4 regions of the Pseudoalteromonas sp. DY56-GL79 genome follow, and region 1 is predicted to be linked to each of the others. Evidence: predicted binding sites of a transcription regulator. Region 1 holds the regulator's gene; each other region holds the start of a gene.
The links. The regulator sigma-54, encoded in region 1, starts transcription at its own class of promoters, with help from an activator protein. The targets are predictions, from matches to a motif close to GTTGGCACGNNNNTNGNNT.

Region 1 (4,215 bases):
CGTGTTTAAAGCCGAAAGATTCAAAGGTAATAATGAGTTGTTTGTCTTTCTTACCTAAGATTTTTTCGCGGATATCTTCCGCAAGTTGATGAACGCTCAGGCCTGTAGTATCAATGAGAAAATCAGCGCGTGTGATCAACACGTCTAACAATTCCCGTTCTTTCTTTATCGCAACATCTAATGGAAGATTATGTAGTGAAAGAGGGTGCAAACGGCGTGTTTCTGAGAAGCGTTTTATCAGGGTTTGATCGTCACTGTCTAAATAAAACAGGGTAGGTTTGGCGAAACCAGGCAAGTATTCAAGAATGTCATTAAACTCGTCCTGTTCTTTAGGCAAGTTTCTAACATCAATACTGACTGCAATTTTATTATAATTGTCGGAAACGCTGCGGACTAAAGACGGCAGTAAATTGACTGGAATGTTATCTACACAATAGTAGCCTAAGTCTTCCAATACTCGAAGCGCTACAGATTTACCAGAGCCTGAGCGGCCACTGATAATGATAAGCTCGAGTCCTTTTTCTTCATCACTCATCAAGTTCACCTTGGATCACTGCATATAACTCGTCATCACTTTTTGCTTGCCTAAGCATTTTGCAAAAAGACTTGTCTTTGAGTGTATCAGCAATCGCCGCTAAGGTCTTCAGGTGCTGTTGATTATCACCTTCGGGTACGATGAACGCGACAAAAATATCGACAGGCTGCTTATCTATGGCTTCAAACTGGATCCCTTGCTCGCTAACAAGCACCATTGCAAGGATTTTATCCAAACCTTCAAGTCTACCATGAGGAATGGCAATACCTTTACCGATCCCTGTGCTGCCTAATTTCTCTCGCGCCATTAAAGCGTCTAAGATAGCATGCTGACTGGTATTTGGAATTTGGCTATGAGCCAGTTCGCTGATGTATTCTAAAATACGTTTTTTGCTATTAAAAAGGACCGCAGCTTTACTGCAGTCCTTGTTCACCAATTCACTTAATTTCATCTTAGTGTCGAGTGAGCTTCTCTTTGTGTTTAATAACTTGACGATCTAGCTTGTCGATAAGGCCATCAATTGCGGCATACATATCTTGATGCTCTGTTGATGCAAATAGCTCGCCGCCGTTTACGTGTAATGTTGCTTCTGCTTTTTGTACTAGCTTCTCGACATCAAGGATCACATGCACGTTATTGATATGATCAAAGTGCCTTTCTAGCTTCGCAAACTTGTTGGTGACATAGTCTCTTAATGAGTCAGTAATTTCTACATGGCGACCAGTTAGATTTAGTTGCATAAGCATTTTTCCTTCTTGGTTTTTACGTCTTATATCAAGCTTTTACGCTGATTTGACGGTGGAATGGCTAGGGATTCACGATATTTTGCAATCGTACGTCTCGCTACCTTAATTCCTTGCTCAGCTAAGATATCTGCAATTTTGCTGTCACTCAATGGTTTCGCGGTATTTTCTGCAGCTATCAGCTTTTTGATAAGTGCTCTAATTGCTGTAGAAGAGCACTCACCTCCATTTTCTGTACTTACATGGCTAGAGAAGAAGTACTTCAGCTCAAATATTCCCCGAGGTGTATGCATGTATTTTTGTGTTGTCACACGGGAAATTGTGGACTCATGCATCTCAACCATTTCAGCAACATCATTTAGCACCATAGGGCGCATTGCTTCGGGGCCATGTTCAAAGAATGCCTGTTGTTGTTGCACAATGCAATTGGTAACTTTTAATAAAGTATCATTTCGGCTTTCTAAGCTTTTAATAAACCACTTCGCTTCTTGTAAATGTGAGCGAATAAACTGACTATCTGTACTGGATTTCGCTGTTCTAGACATCGCAGCATAATGGTCGTTTACTTTTATTTTAGGCATAGCATCAGGATTTAGCTCTACGACCCAACGACCTTTTACTTTTTTCACCGATACGTCAGGGATCACATATTCAGGCTCTTCATGAATAATGCTTGCCGCTGGTTTTGGGTTAAGACTATGAATTAACGTCATGACCTCTTTGAGATCGGCTTCTTTAAGGCGTGTTTTCTTAGTCAAAGTTCGATAGTCACGGCTGGCAAGCAAGTCGATATGCTCTGTCAGGATCATTTTCGTTTCGGCAATCCATGGCGTATCTGGGGCGAATTGATTTAGCTGAATACACAAGCATTCTTGTAAACTACGCGCTGCGATACCGACAGGATCGAAAAGCTGAATACGTTTGAGCACGGCTTCGACTTCATCCAGCTCAATAGGCTCTTCGCTACTCTCATCATTAATGCTTTCTAAAATGTCTTCGCAAGACAGTGTTAAAATGCCTGACAGGTCGACCGCTTCAATAATCGCAATCGCAATCGCTCTATCTGTTGGACTAAATGGTGTCAGCTCAAGTTGCCACATGAGATAGTCGTGGAGAGATTCAGAGGTTTCCCCTTGATAAACATTATCGTCATCGGGAAGTGGGCCTGAGCTTGCAGCGGGCGCTGCACTCATATACTCGTCCCAAGTGACATCCATGGCGAGGTCATCGCTCACCGTGTCTTTGCTCATGGCTGTATCTGAGTCTATCTCATAGTCACTAACCTGCACTTCATCGCTTGAATCTTGATTGTCGTCAGCACTGCTCTTTTCTTGACTGTGTTGGTCAGTGTTTTCGCCGTCAGTATTATCACCTTCTTCCACTTCCAACAATGGATTGCTGTCTAATGCTTCTTGTATTTCTTGTTGCAGATCCAATGTACTAAGCTGCAGCAAGCGAATGGCTTGTTGCAGTTGTGGAGTCATTGTAAGTTGCTGCCCCATGCGCAGCTGTAATGATTGCCTCATGTATCTCTAACAATCCTTTTTAACAGTTATTAATACTACGTCTTAACTATAGCTTGAATTGTTCGCCTAGGTAGACATCTCTTACGGTTTGATCTGCCAAAACATGTTCTGGCGTGCCTGCAGCGATTAACTCACCATGTGAAACGATGTAGGCTTTTTCACATACGTCCAGTGTTTCTCTAACGTTATGATCGGTGATTAGCACACCGATACCGCGGTTTTTTAGGTGCTCTATGATTGTCTTTATATCTAACACCGAAATAGGATCAACACCAGCAAAAGGTTCATCTAACAGGATAAACTTAGGGTTAGCGGCTAAAGCGCGAGCAATTTCTACGCGTCTTCTTTCGCCTCCCGACAATGCCATGCCCTGTGAGTCGCGAATGTGTTGGATATTAAACTCATCCAGTAACTCGTTTAGTTCAGCTTCTCTTTCAACTTTAGATAAGTCTTTTCGAGTTTCTAAAATCGCCATCAAATTTTGATAGACCGTGAGTTTTCTAAAGATCGAAGACTCTTGCGGTAGATAACCAATACCAAGTCGCGCGCGGCTGTGCATTGGTAGCAAAGTGATATCTTCGTCATCAATCTGAATAAAACCTTTGTCGCTTGGTACTAACCCTACAATCATATAAAAGGTCGTGGTTTTACCTGCGCCATTCGGGCCCAATAAGCCTACAATGCTGCCAGCTTGAACACTTAAGCCAACATTTTTGACGACCTGGCGGCCTTTATAACTCTTTGCTAGACCAGTTGCTTTGAGCTCGCTCATTAATTGTTACCTTCTTCCTGCGCTTTTTTATCTTTTGCGTCTTTTTTGTCATCAACAGGAACAAGGATGGTTCTTACACGGGAATCTTCTTGGTCTGAGCGCTCAGCACTGATCAGTTGCTTTTCAATGTCATAGGTGATGACCTGAGCATTGATTTTTTGCCCAGTTTGATTGATTTCCGCATCGCCAGAAATGACTAAGGTGCCTTTCGCAACGTCGTAGCGAATTTCGTTTGCTTTGGCTTCTAGCAAATTACCATCAGGTTGACGTTCGCTGAAAATAGCTGGGCTGCCAGTTGCAACAAGCAGTTGCTTGTTAGTACCAAGCTCCGCGCGGCGATGGACTTCTAGGCGATCGGCATTTATTTTTCTGTTGCCATGAATAATAACAACATTCTGTTCAAAAATACCGATGTTGCTTTGCAGTTGAGCTTGCTGACGGCCAGCATCAATAATGACTTCATTTTGTTCTGCAGCAATTACTAGAGTAGAACTTGCAAGCAAGCCGATGAAAACTAGTTTGTTAATGATTTTACTGGTCATAATAAATTGTCTTTGTGTGGTTGATGAGTTCGATCACTTGCTTTTGTAGATCCGCATGCAGTCCTTTACCCGTGATCCTAAGACTAGGACCCGTGAT
Region 2 (4,215 bases), on a different contig from region 1:
AGATTTTTCATGATCGGCTCTAGATTCAAACAGCAGTGGAAGTATGTAGTTTACGCTGTTATTCTGTATAAGCTATATACAGAATTTACTAATTTATACCTATACAGATTATTGCTTATGAGTACCGTTATTCAACGCCAACATTCCGCCTTTCTCTATCAGCAGGTGATCCAAATGATCTTGTCGATGGCAGAACAAGAGTCCATTTTACCGGGCGAAAAGCTTCCCTCATTGCGTGTTATGGCGCAAAACTTAAATGTCAGTATCCCAACGGTAAAGCAGGCCTATCAAGCACTTGAAGATCAAGGAAAAGTCATTGCCAAAGAGAAATCCGGCTACTTTTTATGCCACAGAGCTTCGCACAACGACTCTCCGAAGCGTGCACGATTGCCCGCCAAACCTGTGGTGGTTAACAAGCAGGCGCTGATTGAACAAGTGTATAAGGGGATCCATCAGCCGCATGCAATCCCCTTAGGTATCGCCAACCCCATCGCCATTGCTGGTACTGAGCTGGTTCTTGCCAAAATTATGCGCCGCGCAATGAAAGAAGCAGGGAATGAACTCATTAATTATGGCCCTATGGACGGTTTAGATAGTTTAAAAAAGCAAATCGTGCGGCGTTATTTGGATATGGGCTTAGCAATAGACATGGATGAAGTGGTGATCACCAATGGCGCGCAAGAAGCGTTGGCGATTGCGTTACAAGCGGTGACCAAGCCCGGAGACGTGATAGCGATTGAATCCCCCTGTTATTTTGGCATAGTTGAACTGGCTGAAAACTTAGGGTTAAAGGCCATTGAAATACCTGTTTGCCCAGATGATGGCATTTGGCTGAGCGACCTTGAACGGGCGCTTGAAAAACATGATATTCGAGCGTGTGTGTTTTCTACCAGTATTAGTAACCCGCTTGGTAGCTTTATGCCAGATACGAGACGTGCGCAGCTGGTGGCACTATTAGAGCAACGTGACGTGGTGTTGATAGAGGACGATGTGTATGGTGATTTATATTTTACCGAGCAGCGCGGCATACCGGCACAAGCATTTAGCCAAAAAGGCTTAGTGATCACATGTGCGTCATTTTCAAAAACCGCAGCGCCCAGCTATCGAGTGGGTTGGATGGTCGCCAGTCAATTTAGTGCAAAAGCAAAGCGCATAAAACGTGCGTTGAGTTGTTCGTCATCTTTAATGAATCAATGGGCTCTGGCGGACTTTCTCAGCTCCGGAGGCTACGAGCGCCATTTAAAGTTGGTCCGTAAACGGTTAATTGAGAATCGAGACCGTATGATCCAAGCGGTGAATGTTGCGTTTGGTAGTGAGGTAAGAGTCAGTCGCCCGCAAGGCGGTTGTGTGCTGTGGCTAGACTTAGGTAAGCACGTTGATGGTGCCTTGTTGTTCCAAAAAGCCTTGGAGTGCGGGATCAGTATTACGCCTGGTACGCTATTTAGTGCCAGCAAAAAGTATCAAAATTGTATACGTATCAGTTATGGTTTGCCGTGGGATGCGTCGGTAGAGCAAGCGATTAAAACGCTGGGGGAGTTGGCTGATGCACAAAGGAAAGGGTTGGCATAACGTATCCTGAATTAAAAGTAAGTTATGCCAACGTCAGATTATTTAAATTTAAACAGTTGGTACTCTGACATTGCGGGGATAGACTTTGCGACAATGGCTTCGTTTTTCGCTATTTGTTCAAAGTCGCCACACAGTGCGTCTGCTTTTTTCTCAATAGATTCTGCCTGTTGTTCAACTTTGGTTTCGATTTGTGTTGCGAAGTTTTCCATACGCTGTTCAAAGCTGCTCATATCACCGTTTGCATCTGACATTTCGTTGCCAATCGCAACCAGTAAGCTACCTATCGATTGCATCATGGCACCTTGTACTGCAGTCTCGATTTTTTCTTCAAACTGATTATCGAAATTTTGGCCAAACTCATCAAAGGTTTGCTTGCCCATCACAAACGCACCTTGCTGATAAAACGTATTTTGCACTTCTGTTTCGAGGTCATCGATCACGGCATGGATGCTATCTAAACTAGTTAAATTAAAGGTTTGTGCCACTTCATTAAGGGCAACGCCCGCTAGTTTTATGCCTTCAAAAGCAATATCAGCCACTTGTGGTAGGCGGCCTCTTAGTTCATCACCGTATTGCGTGAGCATCGTTTTTTGCTGTGTATTAAGTGTGATGCGCTCGCCATTGAGTGTCAGTTCGCCAAGGTTGTTGATCTCAGCTGTTTTGTTTTTGGCCGTTGTGATCACCAAGTTATCAGGCGTGATCCTAACGTCATTCTGAAATTCTACTTCACAATTGTCACCGCTAAACGTGATGTTATTTTTTTCGTGTGCAGCGACGGTGGTTGTCATCATTGTTGCTGCTGTTAGTAGTAAAATTTTATTCATGGTCGATCCTTATTGGCTCAGTTGCATGATTATTGTTACAAGAACAATGCCAAATATAAACTCAAATAAAATCAATATATTGTATTTTATTGTTGAAAGTTAATGTGCTCTAAAAGTGATAAAATTGACTAAAATATAGTTGTTTTTGTCAAAATTAATTAGGCAATAAAAAATTTTTATTGTAAGGATAAGAAACTCTCACTTTTCAGAATGACAATTTAGCGCTAAATAGTGATCTTGAGAGACGGCTCTCATTTTATTAATGACTATTTTATTTTGGAGTTAGTTGTGGGTAAGACATTCTCTTACGATGCGCTTGATGATGATTTTGCAGACGATGAATTTGAAAAGTTGGGTCGTAACCAACATGACAAGCAAAAGCGTAAAGTCAAAAGAAAGCTAGACGACTACTTAGAGCAAAAACGCCTACGTAGAAATCTAGGCGATGATGATTTCGACTATATTGATGATTGATCACTAGAGGTCATCTACGAGTCTAGCACTGACAGTAATTCAATTTGGCTGTGTGATTAAGCAGGGCTGTGGGTTACTCAGTGCGATGTCTGAATTACTGTGTCGTTGGTGATAGCCAAGCAAGTGACGAGATATTCAGATAGTAAGCAGCCGCAAATATGCGGCTGTTTTGTTTTTATACGATTGGTATTAATCTTTAAAAGATTTATGGCAGTCTTTACAGCCTTTTGCCCAATCTTTAAATGCAGAAGCAATCAGCTTTTTGTCGCCAGAGTCAGCTGCAACAGCCAGTGCTTGAGCATACTCGGCAAATTGCTTGGCTTTTCCATCGAACTCAGCTCTGTCTGACCAAACGGCTGGTAGGGCATCAGTATTGCCTTTGTCAGAACCGTCGATAAATGCTTCCCAAGGCATTTGCGATAATTGCGCAGCATTGTGAGCACGTTGCTTAAATACTTCAGCATCAAATGGTACTTTGCCTTTTAGCATGTCGCCCATATTGCCAATCTGGAAACGGATCAATTGGAAAGACGCTTGGCGGTATTCAATTGCATCTTCAGCCGATTCAAACATGGTGTTAGCTTGCGCAGTTGCTGCAAGACAGCTAAATAGTGTGACGGTAAGTAGTTTCTTCATAGTAAACCCCTAATTTTTTCCCTATTTTCAATGTAAATTACAAATATAATCAAACAATTGCGATAAGTGCCCTGTGACGGAGGCAACTAGTTTTAAATAATCAACTCTCGATGTCTTTGAATATCATGCCCCTGCGCATACTGCGGGTGGCTAAAAAGATTTCTCCCAGCAAAGAGACAAACGCGCCAATAAGCAGCACCATAGCGGCGATAAAACAAGACGATAACGTAATGCCCAATGGCATACTGTACAAGTGTGACATGAACAGCAGCATAACCACTGCACACACAAGCAACGCACTGAGTACACTCATGCTAAATGCAACGTGAATAAAACGAGACCGTTTTAACAGTGCGCGCATTTCACGGCTAAAGTGCATTTTGAGCTCTTCATCTTGCGTGGTATTGATCTTGCGATCAAGTAAACGCGCCCTATCCGTGATCCGTGCTAAGCGGTTTGATAGTACCCCTAAGGTCGCAGCAATACCCGTAATTAAAAATACAGGGGCAACGGCGGTTTGGATAACTTTGGCCATCGTGAGAATGCTAACGACTTCTGGATTCATATAGTTACCTCGTTAATTCCAGTTTAGTTTTGATAAGGTGTTGGGTTGCTCACCGATGAGGGTCTGTATCACTTGGTTGCGTTCATCAAGCAAGATGACTCTAGGAATGCCTTTATTGGCATACGTGTTGTAAATATCTCGATTGGG
Region 3 (4,215 bases), on a different contig from region 1:
TCGTAATACAGCTTTCAAAAACACCCTATCCCAAATTTAACTCAGACACGCCTGATACTCGAAACCTTCCTGTTTCCTATGTTGAATAGCACACTTTCCATCACTCGCAACAACTTCCTCGCCTACATCCGTTTTACAATTTCTGGAACATTTGCAAAGTATTGATTTCACAAATCACTGCGCTTTCTTTATGCTAATGAAAGTCTTTAAATTTTAATGCGAATATCATTATGCTACCTGTCCTTCGTATCTTGTTAATAGAACAAGAGCCAGCTGTATTGCAAGCGCTCTCAAGCAATCTGTCAAAAACGATCCCTAACTTTGAGCGAGAGGATGTTCAAATCGATATTATTGAATGTCTCGAACTTTCAAAAGCCTTGGAGCATGTCACTGAAGATGGTGATATTCAAGCCGTCGTGCTGAGTTGGGATGTGCACAACAAAAGTGGCGAACAAACCTATAGTCGCTTTATCGAGCAATTAAAAAGTATTCGTCTAGAATTACCGGTTTACGTTATTGGTGATGACACTAAAGGGCTTGAGATAGTCAACGAATCCGAGGAAATCGAGTCTTTCTTCTTTAAAGATGAAGTTATCTCAGATCCTGAAGCCATTTTAGGATATATGATCAACGACTTTGATGACAGAGCCGAGACGCCATTTTGGACGGCGTATCGCAGCTATGTCGGCGAAGCGAACGACTCTTGGCATACTCCAGGTCACAGCGGCGGTTCGAGCTTTAGAAACTCTCCTTATATCAAAGATTTTTATCAATTTTATGGCCGTAATGTCTTTGTCGGAGACTTGTCTGTATCGGTTGATTCGTTAGGTTCACTGTCAGACAGCACCAATACCATTGGCCGCGCTCAGGAGTCCGCAGCGGCAACGTTTGAGGTTAAACGCACCTACTTCGTGACCAACGGTTCGTCCACCTCGAATAAAATTATTTTGCAAACCCTCCTTCGCAAGGGCGATAAGGTGATCATCGACCGCAACTGTCATAAGTCTGTGCACTATGGCATTTTGCAATCGGCCAGTTTCCCAATCTATTTGTCGAGTATCTTAAATCCAAAATATGGCATATTTGCACCGCCTTCACTGGCCGATATTAAGCAAGCGATTGAACAAAATACCGATGCAAAACTACTGGTGCTCACAGGCTGTACCTATGATGGTTTGCTGAGCGACCTGAAACAAGTCGTAGAATTTGCCCATCAGCATGGCATCAAAGTCTTTATTGATGAAGCTTGGTTTGCTTACTCGCTATTTCACCCTAGCTTGCGCCATTACTCCGCCATTCATGCAGGTGCCGATTATGTCACTCATTCGGCGCATAAAGTCGTATCGGCATTTTCGCAGGCATCTTATATCCATATTAACGACCCTGATTTTGATGCTGACTTCTTCCGTGAGATTTACAGTATCTACGCCAGCACCTCACCCAAATACCAGCTTATTGCGTCTTTGGATGTGTGCCAAAAGCAGCTAGAGATGGAAGGCTATAAGTTACTCAATGCACTGCTGAACCATGTTGCAGAGTTCAAACAGCAGATGGCCTCGCTCAAGCATATTAAAGTGCTTGATAAGCAAGACTTTATGAATATATTCCCACATTTTAGTGGCGATAATATGGGGCATGATCCACTTAAAATCCTCATCGATATTAGTGAGCTGCCATACTCATTAAAGGATATTCATAAGTTTCTGCTGGACGAAATTGGGCTGGAGATTGAGAAATATACACACAGTACCATCTTAGTCTTACTAACCTTGGGTGGTACACGCTCAAAGATCATTCGTTTATACAATGCCTTAAAGAAACTTGATGGCGGCAAGGTAAAACTATCGAAGTCAACGCGACGCTCACGCTTACCTGAGAATTTGCCCGCTATTGACCTTGCTTGTATCCCTAGCGATGCCTTCTACGGCGAGCGTGAATCTGTACCTATTAGCAAGAGCAACAACCGTATTTGTGCAGGTTTAGTCACCCCGTATCCTCCGGGTATTCCGCTTTTGGTGCCAGGTCAACATATTACCCAAGAGCATATTGAATATCTCAAGGAACTGGCAGGCCAAGGATTGACCATTCAAGGTAGTTTCGATGGTGAGATCTACGTGCTTAAAGAGGACAAATAACGCGAGCTAATACCAGTTATCTTAATTAAGTGGTCTATTTTGAGGCGAGAAAATCTTGTCGATAACAAGGCAAAAATTTTGCTATTTAGTTGTTCTAAATAAAAAAGTTTTAGCGCTGTTAGCGTCAGGTTTACTCCTTCAAATTGAGCAAGTATTAAGGTTAATTGGTATAGTATCATTATCCAGTACTAGGCAGCCTGCCGTAAGATATCGCTGCCTAGAATAAACAACTTAAAGCACTTTATTTTTCTTTCCATATCCCAAATACTGATTTAATGTTAACCACCCACTAATTTAAGCGCTATTTTGGCACAGCTATTGCTTATCAAATCACAGATGTCATTTTTTTGATTTGGAGTTTTGTATGGAATTTGCGTTGCTTGCTATTTTGGCTCTAGTGGTCGTTGCTTCCATTGTCGCTTCTAAGTACACCGATGTAGGTGGCAATCCTTATCCGTTTAATCGTAAAGAATCTGTTTTTACCACCGTTGAAGCCTCGTTTCTACATTTATTAGAACGTGCTGTTGGCGATAGATATAAAATCGTTAGCCGCATTAAACTCATTGATGTAATTGAGTGCAAACCGGGGATCTCTCCAAAAGCACGTCGTGCCGCGGTAACTAAAGCTAAGAATAAACAGTTGGATTATGTTTTGGTAGACAAAGAGACACTGAAAATTGTTGCCGCTGTAGACTTAGTCAATAATTCCAATAAAAATGGCCATAAGGCGCAAAAAGATTGGTTTGTCAGTGGCGCTCTGGAATCTGCGGGTATTCCACACATTCGTATGAAAATCAAAAGTGGCTACCAAAGCGCTGAGGTTCGTGCGGCAATCTTATTCAAGCTTGGCCAAAAAGTGGAGATGCCAAAGAAAACCAGAAACCGCACCTACAAACCTGCGGTACTGTCCCCTTCACAGGCAAAAGCACAGTCAACTCAGTTGGCAGAAATCTAGCAAAACGGGCGTCAGCCCGTTTTTTGTTTTACCTATCAAAACCCCTTTCGTATAATAAAAGCAATTTTGACACTGGGGCGTTCCCCACCACAAATTAGGAATCTTTTGATGAAAGTAGGCATTATCGGCGCAATGGAGCAAGAAGTTACCATTTTGCGTAACACCATGGAAAACCCGCAAACATTGACCAAAGGTGGCTTTACTTTTTATACCGGCAAACTGGCTGGTCTTGATGTAACGCTTGTACAGTCTGGCATTGGTAAAGTGGCAGCAACAGTTGCGACAACTTTGCTGATCGACAACTTTGCGCCAGATTGCGTGATCAACACGGGTTCTGCAGGTGGTTTTGAACCATCACTAAACGTCGGCGATGTGGTTATTTCAAATGAAGTACGTCATCACGATGTTGATGTTACTGCATTTGGCTATGAAATTGGTCAAGTTCCACAAATGCCTGCTGCGTTCACTTCGCATGCAAAATTAGTTGAAGCTGCAGAGCAAAGCGTACATGAGCTTGAAGGCATTCAAACTATGGTTGGTTTGATCTGTACGGGTGACTCATTTATGTGCGACCCAGTACGCATCGACAAGGCGCGTGCAGACTTCCCTACGATGTTAGCAGTCGAAATGGAAGGTGCGGCAATTGCGCAGGCTTGTCATTCTTTAAACACGCCATTTGTTGTGATCCGCTCGCTATCTGATATCGCCGGCAAAGAATCACCGCAATCATTCGAAGAGTATCTAGAAGTTGCTTCTGTAAACTCTTCTAAGATGGTGATGGCACTACTTAATAAGCTGGATAAGGTTACGCTTTAGTGCTCGACAGCTTGCTTCAGGCCCATGAGGGCCTGATCATTTTCTTACTGGCGATTTTTGCCAGCCTAGGGGTAAGGTTATCAACACTTTATCACCCTAATCTTATTCTTAGCCTTGTTTTTAAAGCCATTGCCGAAAGAGTTTATCGCCCCAAAGCGGCTTCTAGTTATCAACTTTTATCCGGCACACTCGGCTTCCTCCTACCAATATTAACTATCACTGTATTAACTCATGCGATTATTAGCTTTGCTTTTTATCCTAATTGGCTCGGTGGGCTGGTGTTGTTTTTATGCTTAGATATTAGCCATG
Region 4 (4,215 bases), on a different contig from region 1:
TGTGACGATTATTGCTAAATCAGGTGGACTCGTGATCAAAACTCAAGGAGAAGCGCAGCAAGATGGCAACCGTGGTGAACTGATTAATATTAAAAACTCTCGCTCTGGCAAAACCTTACGTGCTAGAGTAATAGAAGTGGAAACAGTAGAGGTGAATTTATAAAAAATTTGCTAAAGTAATACTATTAAACGCCGATAACAAGGCTGAGAGTATAATTTTATTGGGTCTACAATCATGGTTAATCAAGTTAACGGTCAGAATCAGTCTACATCCGTTGCTAATAATGTTAAGCAACAGAAAGCTGAATTGCAAAGAAATGATGCCAACAGCGCATCAGTTAAATCACCAGCTACACCAAAAGCAGCTGCGGATTCAGTCAGTCTGACTCCACAAGCGCAACAGCTGAAAACAGTCAACGAAAAAGCGCAGCAATCATCAGGCTTTGACGACAAGAAAGTCGAAGAATTGAAAAAAGCGATTGCAGAAGGCAAGTACCAAGTTGACGCGGAAAAACTCGCCAAAAACATAGCTGCATTTGAGTTCGAAATATATGGATGATTTGGTTCGGCTTTGCCACCACAAACTTTCTGAACAAATCTCAACGCTAGAAGCGATGACCCAGCTTCTGGCGCGTGAGCTTGACGAGCTTGCATCTCGGCGTGGCGACAACTTAAAAGAAATCGCTCGTGAAAAGCTAACTCTCATTTCAAAACTGCAAAAGCTCGACAATGAATTGTCAAAAACAGAGTCTCACGTCTTTGAACACAATGAAGTAGCCCCGCTCGTTACTAAAGTGCGAGCACTACTCAGTGAATGCCAAACCAAAAATGAAATCAATGCTAAAACTGCTCATCAGGCGAATGTAAGCACACGTGAATTAAAAGGGATCTTAATTGGCGCACCAACTTCGATTACATATGGTCAGGATGGTAGTGTTAAAAGTAGCGACAGTGAGTTAGTACGTAACCTAAAGGCGTAGCCACGCCAATCATATTTCAGTATTGAAGAACAACCGAAATGCAGCATATTAAGTAAGCGACATGTGATGAGTGCTTACTTAAAACTATAAGATATCTTCTTAATTTTCTGCGGCTTGACTTGAGTAATATACAAATCATAAACGCGTTTCATATCAAGCTCTAATTCCGTCGTGTAAGTATCACCAACAGCGTAACTTTTCAGCACCTTAGCCCCTCGAACGAGTCCATTTACTTGGCTCTTAAGGCCGTCGTTTTGCGCAACCGCCCCTTTTACCGTAATAGTAGATGTCAAATTCTGGCCATACAGTTGCTCGGCCAATTCACGATACGCTTCTAATTTTGAGACTTTAATAGCCATTAGCTGCTTCTCACCCGCAGTTTTACCCGGCTGAGCACTCAAAGGCGCGTACCCCACAGCACGTAAAACAGGAAAAGTTTCCGGTTGTACTGTTTCATATTCAATGTGCTTATCAACGAGGCTTGAACAGCCACTGAGTCCCGCTAGCGAGCAAACCATAACAACTGCACTGATAGAATTAGTGATACGCATTTCACCTCACTCCGCTACAATAAATACCAATCAAAATTTAACACTTCCCCAGCATCTTAGTCTCGCAAGGATTGTTGTGGTTTCATCGAGTATTGGCAATAAATAAAAATTAACTTTAATGATCTATGATTATGCACGAACCTTGCCAAAATTTGGCACAGGTATTGCTGAGTTAAAGAGTAGTTTTTTATCTGGGCATTTAAACATGAAAAAGCAATTCACGATCAGTCTATCACTGTTGTGTATCACCTTAACTAATCCTGCTTATGCCGAATGGTTTGAAGTTACCGGCATGGCTGACGTTAAAAATGGCGATCATCAAAAAGCCAAAAGAAAGGCCGTAAACGACGCCATCACACAAGCATTGCTGTTTTCTGGTGCTTCTGTGAGTAGTGTACAAACCGTCACCGATGGTGTGCTCACCCAAGATCAACTTAAGATCCGCTCAAATGCCGAAATCCAGAGCGCCAACGTGATTGCTGAAGCAAAAGTCGGTGACTCATGGCAAGTAACATTGCATATCGATATTACCCCACAAAGTGCTCAGTGCCCAACTAGTGCATACAATAAACAGGTTGCAGTCACACAAAGCCAGTTAAAAAATAAACATCAAGCAACTTTAGGTCAAATTTTTGACGTAAATAAAGCGGTGAGCGAGCGCCTATACCAGACTATGACTGAACAAAAGTCGAGCTTAGAACCCGTTCCCTATTTTGCACAGACTATAGATGTTAGCCGCTTTTTCAGTCAGCGTTTTGATTATAATGAACAGCTAATCGAGACCATTACAGCAAATACCAACAGCCAATTTGTACTACTGAGTCAAATAACTGATGTTGCTAGTGTCGATAAACTTAATAGTGACCTCGCATTTTGGCAAAGCGATAAATACTTAAGAAGCTTCAAGGTAGACTTTGCGCTGTTTGATGCACTTTCTCATGAAAGGGTGTGGCAAAAACAATATGCCACTCAAGGCGTGTGGCCGTTTAAGAAAACCAAATTAATTGATGTGTACAGTGAGCGCTTTTGGCAGACAGATTATGCTGATGAGATCCAAACCACGCTGACACAAATCGCAACTGATTTAAACGCAGCGGTCGCCTGCTTACCTACCAATGGCAAAATCCTACATATCGATGATGAACAAGTCGTTATTAATTTGGGCCGCATGCATGGCTTAGAGAATGGCCAGATCCTTAACGTAGCACATAGTAATCCGCTGACTAATGTCGATGGTAAAATATTTATGCATCAAATTAAAACCATTAATAAGCTGCAAGTGATCCAAGTGAACGCTCAAAATGCCATTGCGGTAAATATCAGTAATCGCCCACTTCACAATGTGCAAATTAATGATTTGGTTGAAATTCAAATAGAAACTGAAAATGAGTTTGAATTGTAAGGCAGAGTCTTTCTGCAGCAAAAGGCAAGAATTTCGATGACTTTATCCCCTCTGCATCATGCTTCCACCTCCCATTTACTTTGGTCATTCCACACAGAAATGAATACCAATGGCGTCCCCAGTAGGAATCGAACCTACATCTAAGCCTTAGGAGGGCCTTGTTTTATCCATTAAACTATGGGGACAATCTCTAAAGTCAGATAACAGTCGCTTTTTTGACCTTCACTAGCGGGATCTGCGGTACTTAATACCAATGAAGTCGAGAGTTGTCGATTCTCTGTTGTACTGCATCTCAGTGACTTCGCTTTAGTATACTGATCTTAATGAACTTTTAAAGATTAATAGTCAATTTATTCGCGCTAATAAATGAGGTGGTTCAGTAGGTGAATACGCAGCAGTTAAGACCCACTACTGCGCTATCAGTTACTTCGCTTGAGGTGTGAATAAGAAGTAGGATAGTTCTTCGTTTAATAAAACCTAAACGGTATTTTCTTCTAAAAAACGCTATTTGAAGTACTACCTTGAAGCGGTTGCCTGATCATCAAGGATAAAATACGGGATAGTCACCACCGTGCTTGCGATCACTAAGTTAGTATTAAACTCTAACAACCTTGCGTTCACCTCCACGCCTCGTGGACGGTAAACCATAGTGCCTGTGAGCAAATGACTGGGAGATTGAGTGTTTTTCAAGCGACTTGCATTACGCGAAAAAGTCAAATCACCACTAGATGTCACTTCAATTTTCCCCAATGCTTTAAAGTCTAATGCTTGATAACCCAGCTTTTGCATTTGATGCATTAAAGACTCAGCCAATTGGTTTCCTAGCTGGTTTGTATCCCTTAATGATTCATTAAAGTTAACAAAACTAGCTACCGCTATCGACTCGGGCTTTTGCCCTAACACCGTATCTGACAGCTCCAACGCAATTTGATTGGCGTAGTTAGCAATTTCTTTGCGATGACGATAGCTAACGAAGCCAATATCTTGCGATATCGCCGCTTGTGAATCTTCATTACGCTCTTGCTCTTCCATCATGGCATATAATATTTCCATATCGGATTGCTGCGTTTCTGTAGATTCAGGAGTCGCCTGATTTGTCACTTCGCAACCACCGAGTAATGCGAGTGTCGTCGCGAATAGCACTACATTTTTCATCATCGCCTCCGAATTAGTTCGCACGCTCTATACGAATGCCATCGTATGCCGCACCATCTTGTAGGGCGTTAACTACGTTTTGCGGTAAAAACCCTTGAGCAGAACCCACGACACTTTTACTTCTAAG

Region 2: NO992_RS20115 (YggN family protein) is a predicted target of sigma-54. The motif match lies at 2,429-2,447, and genes of this name have one in related genera.
Region 3: NO992_RS19780 (DUF2726 domain-containing protein) is a predicted target of sigma-54. The motif match lies at 2,441-2,459, and genes of this name have one in related genera.
Region 4: NO992_RS01670 (flagellar assembly protein T N-terminal domain-containing protein) is a predicted target of sigma-54. The motif match lies at 1,683-1,701, and genes of this name have one in related genera.

Annotation. Positions count from the first base shown of each region.
Region 1 covers NZ_JANHZS010000006.1:55,984-60,198, forward strand. The annotation lists gene rapZ (RNase adapter RapZ) at 1-535, opposite strand, end outside; gene ptsN (PTS IIA-like nitrogen regulatory protein PtsN) at 528-986, opposite strand; gene hpf (ribosome hibernation promoting factor) at 988-1,275, opposite strand; gene NO992_RS05820 (RNA polymerase factor sigma-54) at 1,305-2,804, opposite strand; gene lptB (LPS export ABC transporter ATP-binding protein) at 2,851-3,576, opposite strand; gene lptA (lipopolysaccharide transport periplasmic protein LptA) at 3,576-4,118, opposite strand; gene lptC (LPS export ABC transporter periplasmic protein LptC) at 4,108-4,215, opposite strand, start outside.
Region 2 covers NZ_JANHZS010000031.1:50,032-54,246, reverse strand. The annotation lists gene NO992_RS20125 (DMT family transporter) at 1-11, opposite strand, end outside; gene NO992_RS20120 (PLP-dependent aminotransferase family protein) at 10-1,569, shown strand; gene NO992_RS20115 (YggN family protein) at 1,608-2,393, opposite strand; gene NO992_RS20110 (PA3496 family putative envelope integrity protein) at 2,682-2,867, shown strand; gene NO992_RS20105 (cytochrome c) at 3,057-3,503, opposite strand; gene NO992_RS20100 (DUF2721 domain-containing protein) at 3,604-4,068, opposite strand; gene NO992_RS20095 (TlpA family protein disulfide reductase) at 4,081-4,215, opposite strand, start outside.
Region 3 covers NZ_JANHZS010000030.1:48,279-52,493, forward strand. The annotation lists gene NO992_RS19775 (aminotransferase class V-fold PLP-dependent enzyme) at 231-2,135, shown strand; gene NO992_RS19780 (DUF2726 domain-containing protein) at 2,500-3,090, shown strand; gene mtnN (5'-methylthioadenosine/S-adenosylhomocysteine nucleosidase) at 3,199-3,906, shown strand; gene NO992_RS19790 (cobalamin biosynthesis protein) at 3,906-4,215, shown strand, end outside.
Region 4 covers NZ_JANHZS010000002.1:73,540-77,754, reverse strand. The annotation lists gene flgA (flagellar basal body P-ring formation chaperone FlgA) at 1-163, shown strand, start outside; gene flgM (flagellar biosynthesis anti-sigma factor FlgM) at 236-559, shown strand; gene flgN (flagellar protein FlgN) at 552-980, shown strand; gene NO992_RS01675 (LPP20 family lipoprotein) at 1,055-1,531, opposite strand; gene NO992_RS01670 (flagellar assembly protein T N-terminal domain-containing protein) at 1,737-2,933, shown strand; tRNA gene NO992_RS01665 (tRNA-Arg) at 3,044-3,118, opposite strand; gene NO992_RS01660 (FlgO family outer membrane protein) at 3,450-4,091, opposite strand; gene NO992_RS01655 (FlgO family outer membrane protein) at 4,102-4,215, opposite strand, start outside.